DNA from 3 places in the Streptomyces sp. NBC_00988 genome. Region 1 is predicted to be linked to each of the others. Evidence: riboswitches for the same ligand, from Rfam matches in the RefSeq annotation. Region 1 holds a riboswitch; each other region holds the start of a gene.
What was found. Region 1 has a riboswitch for S-adenosylmethionine ahead of OG496_RS53690 (ABC transporter substrate-binding protein). Riboswitches for the same ligand answer to the same signal wherever they lie in the genome.
Positions count from the first base shown of each region.

Region 2: another riboswitch for S-adenosylmethionine. It lies ahead of OG496_RS47435 (amino acid ABC transporter permease); the one in region 1 lies ahead of OG496_RS53690 (ABC transporter substrate-binding protein).
Region 3: another riboswitch for S-adenosylmethionine. It lies ahead of OG496_RS18205 (aminotransferase class V-fold PLP-dependent enzyme); the one in region 1 lies ahead of OG496_RS53690 (ABC transporter substrate-binding protein).

Region 1 is NZ_CP108730.1:11,922,710-11,925,972, forward strand. It holds gene OG496_RS53680 (LLM class flavin-dependent oxidoreductase) at 1-460, shown strand, start outside; partial or broken gene OG496_RS53685 (AAA family ATPase) at 466-1,002, shown strand; SAM riboswitch class IV at 1,079-1,188, shown strand; gene OG496_RS53690 (ABC transporter substrate-binding protein) at 1,421-3,055, shown strand; gene OG496_RS53695 (ABC transporter permease) at 3,052-3,263, shown strand, end outside.
Region 2 is NZ_CP108730.1:10,502,980-10,506,242, reverse strand. It holds gene OG496_RS47440 (amino acid ABC transporter ATP-binding protein) at 1-330, opposite strand, end outside; gene OG496_RS47435 (amino acid ABC transporter permease) at 327-1,307, opposite strand; SAM riboswitch class IV at 1,642-1,749, opposite strand; gene OG496_RS47430 (glutathione S-transferase C-terminal domain-containing protein) at 1,827-2,720, opposite strand; gene OG496_RS47425 (putative leader peptide) at 2,789-2,902, opposite strand; gene OG496_RS47420 (alginate lyase family protein) at 3,020-3,263, opposite strand, start outside.
Region 3 is NZ_CP108730.1:4,009,793-4,013,055, reverse strand. It holds gene OG496_RS18215 (cytochrome bc complex cytochrome b subunit) at 1-223, shown strand, start outside; gene trpD (anthranilate phosphoribosyltransferase) at 358-1,422, shown strand; SAM riboswitch class IV at 1,499-1,615, shown strand; gene OG496_RS18205 (aminotransferase class V-fold PLP-dependent enzyme) at 1,781-3,142, shown strand; gene OG496_RS18200 (hypothetical protein) at 3,153-3,263, shown strand, end outside.

The DNA of each region.
Region 1 (3,263 bases):
CCTCGCCGGACTCGCCGAACGCGTCGACCGGCTCAGGGCGTTGAGCGACCAGGTCGGCCGTCGGCACCGGCCACTCGAATTCGGCCTGCGGATCACCACCGTGGTGCGCGACACCACGGAGGAGGCGTGGCGGGCGGCGCAGGAGAGGGTCGCGCGCATGGCGGCCGGCCCAGGTGACGAGCTGACCTGGACGGGGAACCGGAAGGCGGCCGTCGGACAGCAGCGGCTCTACGACCTCGCCGCCCGGGGCGAGGTGCTCGACACCTGCCTCTACACCACACCGGGCAGGTTCGGCGGCGGGGGAGCGGCGACGACCTGGCTGGTCGGCTCCGCCGCCGCCGTGGCCACGGCGCTGGACAACTACCGCAAGCTCGGCATCACCCACTTCGTCCTCTCCGACACGCCCTACAAACAGGAGATCATCCGCGTCGGAGACCAACTCCTGCCCCGGCTGCGCTGATCCGCGTGCTGTCGAACGCCGTCCTCGTCGTCATCGGCGGACTCCCCGGCACCGGGAAGACCACGCTGTCCCGACTCCTGGCCGCACGCATCGGGGCGGTACACCTGCGCGTCGACACCATCGAGCAGGCCCTCGTCCGCTCTGGCCTGGCGCGGCATCCCGTCGGGCCGGCCGGCTACGTCGTCGGGTACGCCCTGGCCGAGGAACACCTCCGGCAGGGTCTCACCGTGATCGCGGAGTCGGTCAATCCGCTGGCCGTCACCCGCGACAGCTGGCGCGACGTGGGGGCCCGGGCGGGCGTTCCGGTCGTGGAGGTCGAAGTGATCTGCTCGGATCCGGCCGAGCATCGGCAGCGGGTGACATCCCGGTCGGTCGACATTCCCGATCTGCCGCTTCCGGACTGGCAGCAGGTCCGCCGGCGGGACTAAGAACCCTGGAACCGTGACCACATCACCCTCGACACCGCCGGGGACCGACCGCGGGAATCGCTCAACTCCCTTCTCCACCACCTCGATCGACTCCAGCTCCTGCCGCGGCGGTGAGTGCTTTCCCCTCGCACCGGTGCGAGGCCCGGGGGCGTCTTGACGCCGGAAGAACAGTCGATCTACGGTGAGCGCGAGCTACGAGTTCCGGTGATCAAGCCCTGGCTGGCCGGACGGCAACCCTCGACGCAGTGGGGTGCCCCAGGTGACGGCTCGGCGGATGTTCCTGTTCTGCAAGTGCGTTCCCACCGGCCTCAGTTGCCGGCGACACCCCTAGGAGGACGACGTGGCAACCGGCCTCGTGCTGTGCTCCCGGCGTCATGTGGATCTGCTGCTGGTCTCCAGCTGTCTCTGTCACAGCTGACCCGTTCCTCGCGCGGCACCTCCACCCTCACCCTTCACGCGACAGCGCGCGCCCGGCATGTCCTGCCGCCGCACCCCTTTCGCGCACCCACCCATGCGGAGACAGAGACCAGCCATGGCACACTCCAGCACCCACAGACCTCTTCGGCCCCTCGGCGCCCTGTCCCTCGGCACGGCCTTCCTGGTCGCCCTCACCGGCTGCACCAGCAGCAGGACCACCGCTGCTTCCGGCGGTCCGACGATCACCGTCGGCACCACCGACCAGGTGACCAGCCTCGACCCGGCGGGCGCCTGGGACGCGGGCTCCGGCACCATCGAGAGCGAGGTCTACGCGACCCTCCTCAGCGTGAGGAACGGCGCCACCGAGGTCTCCCCGGACCTCGCCACCGGCATCGAACTGACGGGTCCCAAGCAATACACGGTGACGCTCAGGAAGGGCCTGAAGTTCGCGAACGGTCACCAACTCACCTCCTCCGACGTCAAGTTCAGCTTCGACCGGACCCTGAAGATCGCCGACGAGAACGGCCCCTCGTCGCTCCTGTACAACCTCGCCTCGGTCGCCGCCCCGTCACCGACCACGGTCGTCTTCACCCTCAAGTCCGCCAACGACACTCTGTTCCCCCAGGTGTTGTCCACCGCGGCCGGCTACGTCGTCGACGAACAGACCTTCCCCGCGGACAAGATCCTCGACGACAAGGCCATCGTCACGGCCAAGCCCTGGAACGGCCCGTACGGCGTCACTGACTACGACAAGAACTCGCTCGTCTCCTTCACCGAAAACAGCGCCTACGGCGGCCAGTTGGGCACCCCGAAGACCAAGAACATCCAGCTCAAGTACTACACCGACGCCAGCAACCTGAAGCTCGACGTCCAGCAGGGCACCGTCGACGCCGTCTACCGCACCCTCACCACCGCCGACCTCGACGACCTGGCCAAGAAGAAGGACATCAAGGTCCACACCGGCTCCGGCAACGGCATCCGTTACATCGTCTTCGACCTCCAGACCCAGCCCTACGGCACCAAGACCAAGGACGCCGACAAGACCAAGGCGCTGGCCGTCCGCCAGGCCGTCGCCGACTCCGTCGACCGGGCCCAACTCGCCCAGCAGGTCTACAAGAACAGCTACCAGCCGCTGTACAGCTCGGTGCCCGACGGACTCACCGGCGCCACCGACTCCTTCAAGTCGCTCTACGGCGACAAGAAGGGCGGCCCCGACAAGACAGTGGCCGCCGCACGGCTGAAGGCGGCGAAGGTGACCACTCCCGTCACCCTCAACCTCCAGTACAACAGCGACCATTACGGCTCGTCCTCGGCCGACGAGTACGCGCTCGTCAAGACCCAGCTCGAAGCGACGGGGCTGTTCAAGGTGAACCTCCAGTCCACCGAGTGGACCCAGTACGGCAAGGACCGCGTCAAGCACCTCTACCCGCTCTACCAACTCGGCTGGTACGCCGACTACTTGGACGCCGACAACTACCTCTCGCCCTTCTACTCGGCCAACAGCTGGGTCGCCAACGGCTACGACGACCCCGCCGTACGGTCGCTGATCCAGAAGGAGGAGACCGAGACCGACGCGGCCAAGCGCGCCGAACTCCTCAAGCAGGCCCAGGACAAGGCCGCCGCGCAGGTGCCGCTGCTGCCGCTGCTCCAGGGGTCCACCGCGATCGTCACCCGCACCGATGTCGGCGGTGTGCCGGACGCGCTGACCAGCGCGTACACCTTCCGCTGGGCAGGACTGTCGACGAAGTGAGCGCCCTGACCCAGGAGACGACCCCCGGCGTCGTCGGCAGCCCCGCCGACGGCGCTGGCGGGTACGGACTCGCCCGCTACCTGCTGGTCCGCTTCCTCCTCATCCTCCCCACCGTGTTCATCCTGGTCAGCCTGGTCTTCTTCCTGATGCGCGCCACCGGCGACCCGATCAGCGCCGCCTTCGGCGACCGGCTCACCCCGGACCAGCT
Region 2 (3,263 bases), 1.4 Mb from region 1:
GTTCTGGAAGACGAACCCGATCCGGCTGCGCTGCGCGAGGATGGCCCGCTCGCTCAACTCCTTGAGCCTGCCGCCCTGTTGCCGCACCCCGATCAGCTCGCCGTTGACGCTGACGTAGCCGATCTCGGGCTTCTCCAGGTGGTTGATGACCCGCAGCAGCGTGGACTTCCCGGAGCCGGACGGGCCGAGGATCACGGTGACCTCGCCGGGCCGCACGGTCAGGTCGACGCCGTCCAACACCCGGTGCGCGCCGTACCACTTGTGCACGTCGTGCACCTCTACGGCGGCGGGTGTGATGTCCGCCAGCGGTTCGACGGTGTTGGTGGTCATACGGCGGCCTCCCTGCGGATGCGGGCCCGCAGGTCGGTGACACCGGTGCGGAGTTTCTGGATCGGGGTCGGCGGCAGGGAGCGGGTGGCGCCCCGGGCGTAGTGCCGCTCGACGTAGAACTGGATGACGGACACGACGCTGGTGAGGATCAGGTACCAGACGGTGACGACCAGGAGCAGCGGCACGATGTCACCGGGGTAGGTGGAGCCCATCGTCTGCGCGGAGCCGAACAGGTCGAGCAGCGAGACGTAGAAGACCAGTGAGGTGCTCTTGATCAGGCCGATCAGCTGGTTGACGTAGTTCGGGGTGATGGAGCGCAGGGCCTGCGGGAAGACGATTCTGCGGAACTGGTAGCCCTTGGGCAGGCCGAGGGCGGAGGCCGCCTCGTGCTGGCCCTGGTCGACGGAGAGGATGCCGCCGCGGACCACTTCCGCCGCGTAGGCCGCCTCGTTGAGGCTGAGGCCGACGACGGCGACGGCCATGTCGGTGGCGAGCTTCGACTCGTCGAAGGAGAAGAAGGCGGGGCCGAAGGGGACGCCGATGCTGAGCGTCTGGTAGAGGGCGCTGAAGTTGTAGAGGAAGATCAGCACCACGATGAGCGGGATCGAGCGCAAGGCCCATACGTAGGTCCAACTCGCCGCGCGCAGTACCGGGCTCTTGGAGAGCCGGGCCAGGGCGAGCAGGATGCCGCCGAGGAGGCCCAACACCGCGCTCAGTGCGGCCACTTCGAGGGTGATGACGAGTCCGTCGAGGATCGTCGGACGCAGGAACCAGTAGCCGAAGCGGTCCCACTGGTAGAAGGAGTTGGTGACCAGTCCGTGGATGAACTGGGCGACCAGCACCAGCACGACCAGGGTGACGATCCACCGGCCGGGCCGGCGCAGCGGCTGAACTCGCTGTGCTGTCAGGGGTTTTGACGGTGCATCAGTGGACGGGGCGTCGGCCAGGGACACGGTGGTGCCTGGGGGTTCACTCATGGTGGGCTCCGGCAGGTTCACAGACCCCGGTCCGTGGCGGTGGACGCGCGACGGCGGACGGCACGCGCGGGTGCACGGGACCGGGGGCGGGGAGGGGGCAGGCACACCGACGGGATCGGGTGTGCGTCAGAGGTGCGTCGGCCGACTGGTCGTCAGGCCCGACAGCGGGCGCGGCCCGAGGCGGTACACAGTGCGCTGCTGACCCGGAGCAGATCGACAGCGCGGTCGGCGACGAACAGGTTGGCGTACGACAGTACGCAGCCCTGCGGGCGGCATGTGGCCGTCCTGGGAGCTGCGTACATGGCGTCACCTGTCACTGTTCCGGCCCCGCGGGGCCTCGCGCTTACCGAACGTCATCCGGTCCGGTCGTCACCTGGGGCACCCCACCGCGTGCGAGGGTTGCCGGTCAGCAAGCCAGGGCTTGTCGCTGACACTCATGACCGTTCTGGGTCGCAAGTTAAGACAATTGTCCGAACGCATGTCAATGGCTGTCCATCAACTGGACGGCACAGACCGCGCTCAGCTGCGGCAAGCTCCTGTTTCGTCCGCCGCGTGGGCCGCCCAGTCCAGGATCTGGACAGCCGCGCCGGCGGCCTCCAGGCCCCGGCAGCGGGCGTGGTGGCGGCGGGCGATGCCGTCGAGGTCGAGGTGGGTGCCGAAGGCCGGGTGGGCGGCCAGCCGACGGGCGTAGGCCCACAGGTGGGGGTGGTCGGCGATGCGCTGCACGGCGGCGGCGTCCAGGTGATTGCGGTGCACGGTGTCGAGCTGCACCAGCGACACCCACAACTCGACGTCGGCGGCGGTGAGTTCGTCGCGGAGCATGTGCTCGCGGCCGTCCAGCCACCGGTCCAGCGAACCCAGCGTCTCCAGCAGTCGGCCGACCGCCGCGTCGCGCTCCTCCTGCTCGACACCGGCCGCACCGGCGCGCTGCGCGGCGTCCTCGATGCCTTCCGCGCACAGCCGCTCGACGGCCTCGATCTCCGACTCGGCGCCGCAGGGGTACAGCTGGGGTCCGCCCTCGCCGAAGTGCCGGGCGAGGTCGCGCATGATGTCGGGAGCGTGGGTGCTGACGATCCGGCCGGACCAGTCGTCGCTGAGCACCGGCGCGGTGGCCGGTCCTGAGTAGCGGTGCGCGCTCGCCTCGTAGAGCGGGCGCAGCGCGGAGTGTCCACCACTCGGACAGTCGGGTACGGCGGACAGGAACACGGCCGGACAGCTCTCGTCGAGGCCGAGCAGGCTGTGCGTGACGGCGATGCGGAGGCCGTCGGCGCAGGCGGTGGACAGATGGAGGCGGTAGCGGCGCGGCACGGCGTAGTGCCCGCTGCGCGCGTCACTGCCGATCCGGCCCCGGAAGGTGGGGGCGGAGCGGGGTGCGGGGACGGCGGCGAGAGGCGTGCTGGACGTGCTGGACATGGGACTCCCCGGGTACGGGCGCGTGGACGTACGCGCGGCGGAAGCGTCGTCGAGCGGAGGACGGGGGCTCAGCGCGGGGGGTTCAGCGCGCTGCAGACCCGCAGCAGGTCGATGTGACGGCGGGAGGTCAGAAGAGGCGAACGGTCCACGCGGCTGGTGGTGACCGGCTCAAGGCGCCCCATTGTTTCCCTACCTGTTCACTAGGATTCCCTACTGGAGTGTCGATCCGCCGTCGCCCGGGGTCAAGAGGGCGTCCACGGGTCGGGCACGGATGCCCGACCCGTGGACGCGCCGGGCCGCTACTTCGCGTACATCAGGGTGCCGAAGCCGAGCTGGTCGTAGCCGCCGCTGGTGGAGCCGTAGTCACCCCCTCCGCCCTCGGGGGCGACCGAGTAGGCCATCGCGGAGATGTACTTGTCGTCGAGGTACAGGCGCCGGTTGTAGTGGTAGTGGAGCATCGCCCACACCGGGCGGACCTGGCCCCTGGAGCCGGAGGCGATGACGGTCTGCTCGCTGTAGGAACAGGTCTGGCCGGTCCCCCAG
Region 3 (3,263 bases), 7.9 Mb from region 1:
GCCGCTCAGCCAGGACGCGCTGCACACGCTCACCGCGCACGAGCAGTACGAGCCGGCCGCGATCGGCGCGACCGTCGACGACAACGGCGTCGAGCGCAAGGTGAAGGGTTCCCAGAAGCTGCGCGCCAAGCTGAGCGAGGCGTACTACGGCGAGGAGTCCCAGATCCCCAAGCCCACCGTCGAGGAGTACAAGGAGATCACGAGCGGCCACGGCCACCACTGATCGCTGAGGCGTCGCCACGCCACAGTCGAAGGGCCCCGTCCGAACACCGGACGGGGCCCTTCGCCGTGCCCCGCGCTGGATAGGGTGGGGACGCATAGGGAAACCAGGTTTCTACGACACTCAGGAGCGGCCGTATGAGCGCTGTGACCCCCGCTGGAGGCGACACCGCGGCGGCCCGTTCCTGGCCCGACGTACTGAGCGCGCTGCTGGCCGGACAGGACCTGAGCACCGCCGACACGGCGTGGGCGATGGACCGCATCATGAGCGGTGAGGCGGCGGACGCCCAGATCGCGGGCTTCCTGGTGGCGCTGCGGGCCAAGGGCGAGACCGTCGAGGAGATCAACGGCCTCGTCGAGACGATGTACGCCCACGCGAAGCCGCTGGACATCCCGGGGCCGGCCGTCGACATCGTCGGTACGGGCGGCGACCGGGCCAAGACGGTCAACATCTCGACGATGTCCGCCATCGTGATCGCGGGCACCGGCGCGAGGGTCGTCAAGCACGGCAACCGCGCCTCGTCCTCGGCGAGCGGTTCCTCCGACGTGCTGGAGCGGCTCGGCATCAACCTGGAGCTGTCGCCCGAGCGGGTCGCGCAGGTGGTGGAGGAGGCCGGGATCACGTTCTGCTTCGCGGCGAAGTTCCACCCCACGATGCGGTTCGCGGGCGCGGTCCGGCGGGACCTGGGGGTGCCGACCGCGTTCAACCTCCTCGGTCCGCTGACCAACCCGGCCAGGGTCACCTCGTCGGCGGTCGGCTGCTTCGACACCCGCATGGCCGGGCTCATCGCCGGCGTGCTTGCCGAACGCGGCTCCTCCGCGCTGGTGTTCCGCGGCGACGACGGCCTCGACGAGCTGACGACCACGGCCACCTCCCGGGTGTGGATCGTCCGCGACGGCAAGGTCACCGAGGAGGCCTTCGACCCGAGGGACGTCGGCCTCGAACTGGTCCCCGTGGAAGCCCTGCGCGGCGCCGACCCCGAGTACAACGCCGGCGTCGCCCGCCGTCTCCTGGACGGCGAGACCGGCCCCGTACGGGACGCCGTACTCCTGAACTCGGCGGCTGCCCTGGTGGCGCTTGAGGCCGGGGACGGGCCGCTGGTGGACCGGATCCGGGCCGGGATGGAGAAGGCTCGGGAGTCGGTCGACTCGGGGGCGGCCAAGCGCACGCTGGAGCGCTGGGCGGCCGCCAGCAACGCATAGCGGTACGGCGGTCGTCGTCCCGCGATCCGGACACGGGTTGCGGGACGACGATCACCTCGCGTAGGTTTTCTGACCAGGTCATGAGTGACAGTCATGAGGCCCCGGCCGACTGTCCGGCAACCCTCCGTCCGTGGCGGGGTGCCCCGGGTGAAGACCAGGCCGTGGGCAGCGAGGTCTGCGGCAAGCGCGGGCCCCTCGAAAGACACCAGGGGTCCTGGTCATCGAGGGAGCTCTCTGTGAGCAAGCGAATGCGATAGGGCGCGAAGCCCCCACTCCGCACATCCCCTTTCACCCTTTCCTGCGCCGAAGCCGTGTCCGCTCGCGCAGTGAATTCGCCTGCCTCTCACGGGAGTTCGCCATGTCTGTCTCCACCGTTGCCGCCGCTCAGACCATTTGTGCCCAGCTGCCCGTTCTCGGCCGGGATGTCACCGTCCCGCTCGTCACGGGCGGCGAAGTCACCTACGCGGCGCTCGACTACGCGGCCAGCGCCCCCGCCCTCCAGCGCGTCTGGGACGACGTGGCGGCCTACGCCCCGTACTACGGCAGCGTGCACCGCGGCGCCGGCTACCTCTCGCAGCTGTCGACGGACCTGTTCGAGAACGCCCGCAGGACGGTCGAGGAGTTCCTGGACTGCCGCCCCGACGACCAGCTGATCTTCACCCGCTCCACGACGGACTCCCTGAACCTCCTCGCCGCCGCCCTCCCGGCCGACTGCCAGGTCTTCGTCTTCGAGACCGAGCACCACGCGTCCCTGCTCCCCTGGAAGAACGCCCGGGTCACCTACCTCAACGCCCCGCGCACCCCGGGCCAGGCCGTTGAGACCCTGGAGCAGGCCCTCGCCGCCCGCGACCCCCAGGGCCCGGCCCTGGTCTGCGTCACCGGCGCCTCGAACGTCACCGGCGAGCTGTGGCCGGTACGGGAGCTGGCGGCCGCGGCGCACGCCCACGGCGCCCGGATCGTCCTGGACGCCGCCCAACTCGCCCCGCACCACCCGGTGTCCGTCCAGGACCTCGACGTCGACTGGATCGCCTTCTCCGGCCACAAGCTCTACGCCCCCTTCGGCTCGGGCGTCCTGGCCGGCCGCGCCGACTGGCTCCAGGCGGCCGACCCCTACCTCGCGGGCGGCGGCGCCAGCCGCAAGGTCACGCGGCGCGAGGACGGGGGAGTGGACGTGGAGTGGCACGACAGCGCGGCCCGCCACGAGGCCGGCTCCCCGAACGTCATCGGCGCCTACTCCATCGCGTCGGCCTGCAAGGCGCTCACGGAGGCGGGCTTCGACACCCTGGTCGCCCGCGAGCAGCACCTGATCGAGAAGGTGCGGGCGGGCCTGGCCGAGGTCCCGGAGGTGCGCGTGCTGTCTTTGTTCGGCGACGACGCCCCGAGGGTGGGCGTGATCTCCTTCGTCGTCGACGGCTGGAACAGCTCCCACTTCGCCGCCGCGCTCTCCGCCGAGTACGGCATCGGCGTCCGCGACGGCCTCTTCTGCGCCCACCCCCTGGTCCGCACCCTGCTGGGCAGCGACCCCCAGACCCAGGGCGAGTGCGGCGCCCCCGAGGCGGCCCCGGGCGAGAAGTCCCTCAACGCCATCCGCGTGAGCTTCGGCGCGGGCACTCCGGACGAGCACGTCGAGCGGTTCATCACGGCCGTACGGGAGCTCGTGACCGACGGCGCCAAGTGGAACTACCGTACGGAGGACGGCCGTTGCGTGCCGGCCGTGTGATGATCCCAGGGTGGGCATTCCACCTCGGGTGAGTGAGTCGGCGGCGGCCGAAGGGCTCGGCGAGCTGTTGGACGAGGCACTCGTACGGCGTACGCCGCGCCTCCTCGGCGGCAGGCCGGTG